DNA from 3 places in the Vibrio sp. 1249-1 genome. Region 3 is predicted to be linked to each of the others. Evidence: predicted binding sites of a transcription regulator. Region 3 holds the regulator's gene; each other region holds the start of a gene.
The links. The regulator PurR, encoded in region 3, represses purine synthesis genes. The targets are predictions, from matches to a motif close to TNANGNAAACGTTTNCNTNA.
Positions count from the first base shown of each region.

Region 1: R7Z50_RS20395 (NCS2 family permease) is a predicted target of PurR. The motif match lies at 982-1,001, and genes of this name have one in related genera.
Region 2: R7Z50_RS03085 (formate--tetrahydrofolate ligase) is a predicted target of PurR. The motif match lies at 1,233-1,252, and genes of this name have one in related genera.

Region 1 covers NZ_JAWOWJ010000015.1:64,747-67,009, reverse strand. Annotated here, with positions in the region: gene R7Z50_RS20395 (NCS2 family permease) at 1,022-2,263, shown strand, end outside.
Region 2 covers NZ_JAWOWJ010000001.1:710,726-712,988, reverse strand. Annotated here, with positions in the region: gene R7Z50_RS03090 (inosine/guanosine kinase) at 1-1,082, shown strand, start outside; gene R7Z50_RS03085 (formate--tetrahydrofolate ligase) at 1,317-2,263, shown strand, end outside.
Region 3 covers NZ_JAWOWJ010000002.1:95,416-97,678, reverse strand. Annotated here, with positions in the region: gene torD (molecular chaperone TorD) at 1-138, shown strand, start outside; gene purR (HTH-type transcriptional repressor PurR) at 608-1,612, shown strand; cyclic di-GMP riboswitch class I at 1,900-1,989, shown strand; gene R7Z50_RS03925 (TfoX/Sxy family DNA transformation protein) at 2,106-2,263, shown strand, end outside.

The sequences.
Region 1 (2,263 bases), on a different contig from region 3:
ATGACTCCTTTTGATGTGCTTTGCCAAATATATACCGTAAAAATATTATCAAGGTAGCATTAAATGCTATACGACTTGGCCTTCAAATTGCCGTTAGCATACCACCAGATAAAGAGTACGAGTAGTCGCGATCACAAGGATTTCTCTCAGAACTGTCACAGTTTGTGAATACAATAACAAGCACTATGTGTTCTCTATCATATATTCTGAAAGTGGCTTTATTTTTTAATTCATAAAATTGTAATTTAATTACACATAAACTTTGATAAAGGTCAATTTGTGCATTTTTTGTGATTCCAGTCACTAAAATGCTTGTAATTAAATTTCTTGGTGGTATATTTGTAACCAGCTTCTGAGAGAAGAATGAAATGCTCAAAGGATGAGTCCGTTTTATCGCCTCCAAGGAACCGAGAAATCAACGAATGTTTAATTGATTTAAAAGGTGATAGTTATGAAAGGTTTACCAAGTACAATGTTCTGGAATAGTAAGTCTGTTTACACCGGTAACTTTGTATACCCAACAAGCTTTGGCTACTAAGTGAAGTCAACGCATGTGACTCGAACAGTTTGTTCACCCCTATAAATTGGAATTTTTTTTCAGTGATAGTGCTGACATGATTCACCGCCACCCAAATTGGGTGGCGTTTTTTTATCTCTATTTTCTCTTCCTGACTCACTTATTGCCATCAAAGCCTTCTTCTATTCCCCATTCTTCGGTTTTATCGACTTTTCCATCAAATCTGTTAGATACCATGTTTAAAATGGGCCTTTTTCATCTGAAAGTTTAGTACATTGCTCAGTTTTTATTCTCTTTTAGAGAACTGTGTTATCTGGGTTACCTATTGTTTTATAAGAATATATTTCTTTGCTTGCTATGATAGATTAGAGAATGTGTTTCATATCCAAAGAAAAAAAACGCATTAGAGTGAAGATTCTATCTAGAATTTGCTATTTGATAACTTTATAATTCCCGCCAATCGATTACGCAACCGTTTACTTTTTACCTTTACAGGATTCGATCATGCTCGAGAGGCTTTTTAAACTCAGTGAAAATGGCACAAATGTGCGCACTGAGATCATTGCAGGTGTTACGACCTTCCTAACTATGGCTTACATTATTTTTGTAAACCCAGCGATCCTGTCGGATACCGGTATGGACCGTGGCGCCATTTTTGTCGCGACTTGTCTTGCTGCCGCAATCGGCTGTTTTATCATGGGATTTGTTGCCAATTACCCAATCGCACAGGCACCAGGAATGGGCCTGAACGCATTTTTTACTTACTCTGTTGTATTGGGAATGGGTTATACGTGGCAAGTTGCGTTGGCGGCTGTATTTGTTTCTGGCCTTCTGTTCATTCTTTTAAGCGTATTTAAGATCCGTGAGTGGATTATTAACTCGATCCCGCATTCTCTACGAACAGGTATTTCAGCTGGTATTGGTCTTTTCTTAGCGTTTATCGCATTAAAAAATGCAGGTATCGTCGTTGATAACCCAGCGACATTAGTTTCTATGGGAGAGATCACATCATTGCCATCTGTATTGGCCGCGATTGGCTTCTTTCTTACGATTGCACTGGTTCACCGTGGTGTGAAAGGTGCGGTGATGATCGCCATTCTTGGCGTTACAGCGCTTGGTCTTCTATTTGGTGATGTGCAGTGGGGCGGTATTATGTCAACGCCACCAAGCATTGCGCCAACTTTCATGCAACTGGATTTCTCTGGTTTGTTTGAAGTAGGCATGATTTCCGTCGTATTTGCTTTCCTATTTGTCGATTTATTTGACACCGCAGGTACGCTCGTTGGCGTTTCTCAAAAAGCTGGTCTAACTGATGAGAATGGCAACATCCCTCGTTTAAACAAAGCGTTACTTGCAGACTCAACAGCAACGTCAGTAGGTGCATTACTTGGTACCTCCAACACGACATCTTATATTGAAAGCGTTTCTGGTGTAGCTGCGGGTGGGCGTACTGGTCTAACAGCCGTGGTTGTTGGTGTACTCTTCCTACTTGCTCTATTGTTCTCACCACTTGCGGGTATGATCCCTGCTTATGCAACGTCAGGTGCGCTATTCTATGTGGCGATCTTGATGCTGTCTGGGCTAGTAAGCATTGATTGGCGTGACCTAACTGAAGCGTCCCCAGTTGTTGTGACTTGTTTAGTTATGCCGCTAACATTCTCGATTGCAGAAGGTATCACGTTAGGCTTTATCGCATACGCGGCGATCAAGTTATTCAGCGGTAAGGGCCGTGAAGTGTCGATGAGT
Region 2 (2,263 bases), on a different contig from region 3:
CACTTTACGAAGAACTGGTTGAGCAAGGCCTGATCACACACCAATACCCAGGTGACACGATTGGCAATACTCTTCACAACTACTCAGTTTTAGCCGATAGCAAATCCGTTTTGCTCGGTGTGATGTCTAAGAACATTCAAGTCGGTTCTTTTGCTTATCGCTACCTTTGCCGTACGTCTTCACGCATGAACCTTAACCATTTACAAACGGTAGATGGCCCTATTGGTCGCTGCTACACCCTAATTTCTCAAGACGGTGAGCGTACATTTGCTATCAACGAAGGTCATATGAATCAACTACTTCCGGAAAGCATTCCTGAAGAGATCTTTGAGAAAGCATCAGCCCTGGTTGTTTCTTCTTACCTAATGCGTGGTAAAGAAGAAGATCCAATGCCTAAAGCGGTACAAAGAGCAATCGACTTTGCTAAGAAGCACGATGTCCCTGTTGTACTTACGTTAGGGACGAAGTACGTTATCGAAGGCAACGCACAGTGGTGGCAAGAATACATTCGCGAAAACATTTCTGTTGTCGCTATGAATGAAGAAGAAGGTGCGGCGCTAACAGGTGAAACAGAGCCGCTAGCAGCTGCTGATAAAGCACTTGAGTGGGTTGATCTCGTACTTTGTACAGCAGGACCAAATGGTCTGTACATGGCTGGTTACACCGACGAGAAAGTAAAACGAGAAACCACACACGACATCCTTGAAAGCTCCCTCGAAGCCTTTAACCAGTACGAGTTTAGTCGTGCGATGCGTAAAGAAGACTGTCAAAACCCAATGAAGGTCTACTCTCACATCGGCCCTTACCTTGGTGGACCACTAGAGATTAAGAACACTAACGGTGCAGGTGATGCAGCCCTTTCAGCCTTACTGCATGACATGGCAGCAAACTCTTTTCACCAAAAAGAAGTGCCTAACTCAGAAAAGCACGAAGTACGATGCTTAACCTACTCCTCACTTTCTCAGATTTGTAAATACGCAAACCGAGTAAGCTATGAAGTGTTGACGCAGCACTCTCCTCGCCTATCGCGAGCGCTTCCTGAACGAGAAGATAGCTTAGAAGAGACTTATTGGGATCGTTAAAACGACAACTTTAAAGCTAAAAATATATCAAGGTCACCATTTGGTGGCCTTTTTGTTTTTATCTAGCACTATAACGAGTAGATTTCGTTAGTATGTCGCACAATACGAAGCAGTAAACTCTTTACAAGCCTAACCGAAACAGTACCATCACCAAGCAGACCTTTGCCTCACAATAATACTCGTTATAACTCAGGTAGTTTTTCAACGCTACCTGTGCCACTTTGGGGATTCTCCATGCAGTCAGATATCGAAATTTGCCGAAACACACCACTTTCTTCTATTGATGTTATCGCGGAAAAAGTAGGACTATTGCCCGAAGAGTATGACACTCACGGGAAGCACAAAGCCAAAGTCCACCCAAAATGTTTGGAACGACTCAAAGCAAATGATGACGGTAAACTTGTACTCGTCACTGCGATCACGCCGACTCCTCTTGGCGAAGGAAAAACCGTTACGACGATAGGACTGGCGCAAGGTTTAGCAAAGCTTAATCAATCTGTTATTGCATGTATAAGGCAACCTTCGATGGGACCCGTCTTCGGTATTAAAGGTGGCGCAGCGGGCGGTGGTTATTCTCAAGTAGCTCCAATGGAAGAGTTAAACTTACACCTTACTGGTGACATTCACGCAGTGACAGCGGCGCACAACCTTGCTTCAGCCGCTCTTGACGCTCGCTTGTTCCATGAGCAACGCGAGGGTTATGATGCCTTTGAATCACGCACCGGGTTAAGAGCACTTAAAATCGACACGGCAAGTATTACTTGGAAACGAGTGATGGACCATAATGATCGTGCACTACGTAAAGTCAAAATTGGCCTCAATGATGCAGGAAAAACCATCAATGGTTTCGAGCGTGACGAAGGGTTCGATATTTCAGCGGCTTCCGAGTTGATGGCTATCATTGCACTAGCCAAAGATTTAAAAGATTTACGTCAACGTATTGGGAAAATTGTCGTAGCGTACGATTTGAACGGAAACCCCGTCACTACGGAAGATCTACAAGTTGCAGGAGCAATGGCAGTAACACTAAAAGAGGCGATTGCACCAACACTGATGCAAACTCTAGAAGGTGTTCCTACGTTGATCCATGCAGGTCCATTTGCAAACATCGCCCATGGAAATTCATCCATTATCGCGGACGATATTGCGCTAAAACTGTCAGGTTACACGGTAACTGAAGC
Region 3 (2,263 bases):
CAGCAACAATTGATGTCTTGGTTACCTCAGTTTTCAGACAAATGTAAAAAATTCGACGAATTTGGATTTTACTCGAGTGTCGCGAAACTATTAGTTGCATTTTGTAAACTAGACAGCGCCTACCTTCTTGGTGAATAATTGCCGCCTATTTTTAGGGAGCCTGCCTATCGGGCTTCCTGTATGCCTGAAAGTGACCAATTGTAAGTAACTTGGGTATAATATTCGTTTGCCTTAACTTAGCGCAAAGACGCTTGGTTATTTAGCAGTCAAAATGTGACTTCAAATACACAAATCTCTTGCTGAAAACATTGCTAGTCAGTCCACATAGGGCTAAAATGTGAGCGCAAACGATTAAATATGATTTATATGTAAACCGCTGAAATATAGCGGTTTTTGTGTTTTCTTAACAGGTTGATGGCAATTTCTCATCAGATAGAAAAAAAGATAAAATTCATCGACCGATGCTGCTACGTACCCTTTTGTCGCACTTGGATCAACCGCTGCCGAGACACTTAGCGCCAATTTTATATTGCTAGGTGTGAAACCATTAGAGCATCAGGTACATCCAATACGACATATTTCAGTAGCTCGATACAGGACACCATTTATGGCCACGATAAAAGACGTTGCTCGCTTAGCCGGCGTTTCCACTACGACAGTTTCGCACGTTATCAATAAAACGCGTTTCGTTGCAGAAGCAACGCAAGAAAAAGTAATGAAAGCCGTTGACGAGCTGAATTACGCGCCAAGTGCCGTTGCACGCAGCCTAAAATGCAACTCAACTCGTACGATTGGCATGTTAGTAACTCAATCAACTAACCTATTTTTCTCAGAAGTGATTGATGGCGTTGAGAGCTACTGTTACCGCCAAGGCTATACTCTGATTTTATGTAACACAGGCGGGATTTACGAAAAACAACGCGATTACATTCGTATGCTGGCTGAAAAGCGCGTTGATGGCATCCTAGTGATGTGTTCTGACTTAACCGAAGAACTAAAAGAGATGCTTGACCGTCATGCGGACATTCCTAAAGTGGTCATGGATTGGGGCCCAGAGAGCTCACAAGCAGACAAGATCATGGATAACTCAGAAGAAGGTGGCTACATTGCAACCAAACATCTGATTGATAATGGTCATACGGATATCGCTTGTCTAAGCGGTCATTTTGAAAAGCTTGCTTGCCAAGAGCGCATTGCAGGTTTCCGTCGCGCAATGAGCGAAGCGAACCTAGCTGTAAATGAAGACTGGATCCTTGAAGGTAACTTTGAATGTGATACGGCCGTATTAGTTGCAGATAAAATTACCGCAATGGACAAGCGCCCGACGGCGGTATTCTGTTTTAACGACACAATGGCTCTAGGCCTAATGAGCCGCTTGCAACAAAACGGGATCAAAATTCCTGAAGATATTTCAGTGATCGGCTACGACAACATCGAGCTTGCGGAATACTTCTCTCCACCGCTAACGACTATCCACCAACCTAAACGTCGTGTTGGTAAAAATGCATTCGAAATTCTACTTGAGCGTATCAAAGATAAAGAACACGAAAAACGAATTTTCGAGATGCAACCTGAGCTTGTAATTCGAAATACTGTGAAAAAAATGAACTAAATTTCACTGTATTTAACCGTGTTAAATAAGCGCTCTACAGGGGCGCTTATTTTTTTGGAAAAATTAAGCATTCTCTAATACTTCACACCACTCTAATAACAATTGACTAACGTTAACTCCCTGTTTTATATAAATGTAATATATATTAAGAACTCCTTTTCAAAGGCCAATTTGCACCTTTCCATATGCAAAATAGAGCATTCAATCTATCATTTTTATTGAACCGAAATCACACTTTTAACGCTAAACCGTGATGTTAATTCAATATAAGAAGTATGCTCATTGTGTCACGCACAGGGCAAACCATTCGAAAGAGTGGGACGCAAAGCCTCCGGCCTGAACCATATTACGATATGGAAGGTAGCGGGGTTACCGATGGCAAGTGTGTAAGCAATGACTTTACTCTGTAATGACATTGTTTTTACGCATGTTTGCTACTCTCTCGGACCTGACTTTTGGTGGCGTAATATTAATTACACCGAGATAACAAAACATGGATAAACCGATACTCAAAGACTCTATGAAGCTATTTGAGGCACTTGGTAATATCAAGTCGCGCTCAATGTTTGGTGGCTTCGGACTATTCGCTGATGAAACAATGTTTGCACTAGTGGTAAACAATCAGCTTCATATCAGAGCAGACCAAAAAAC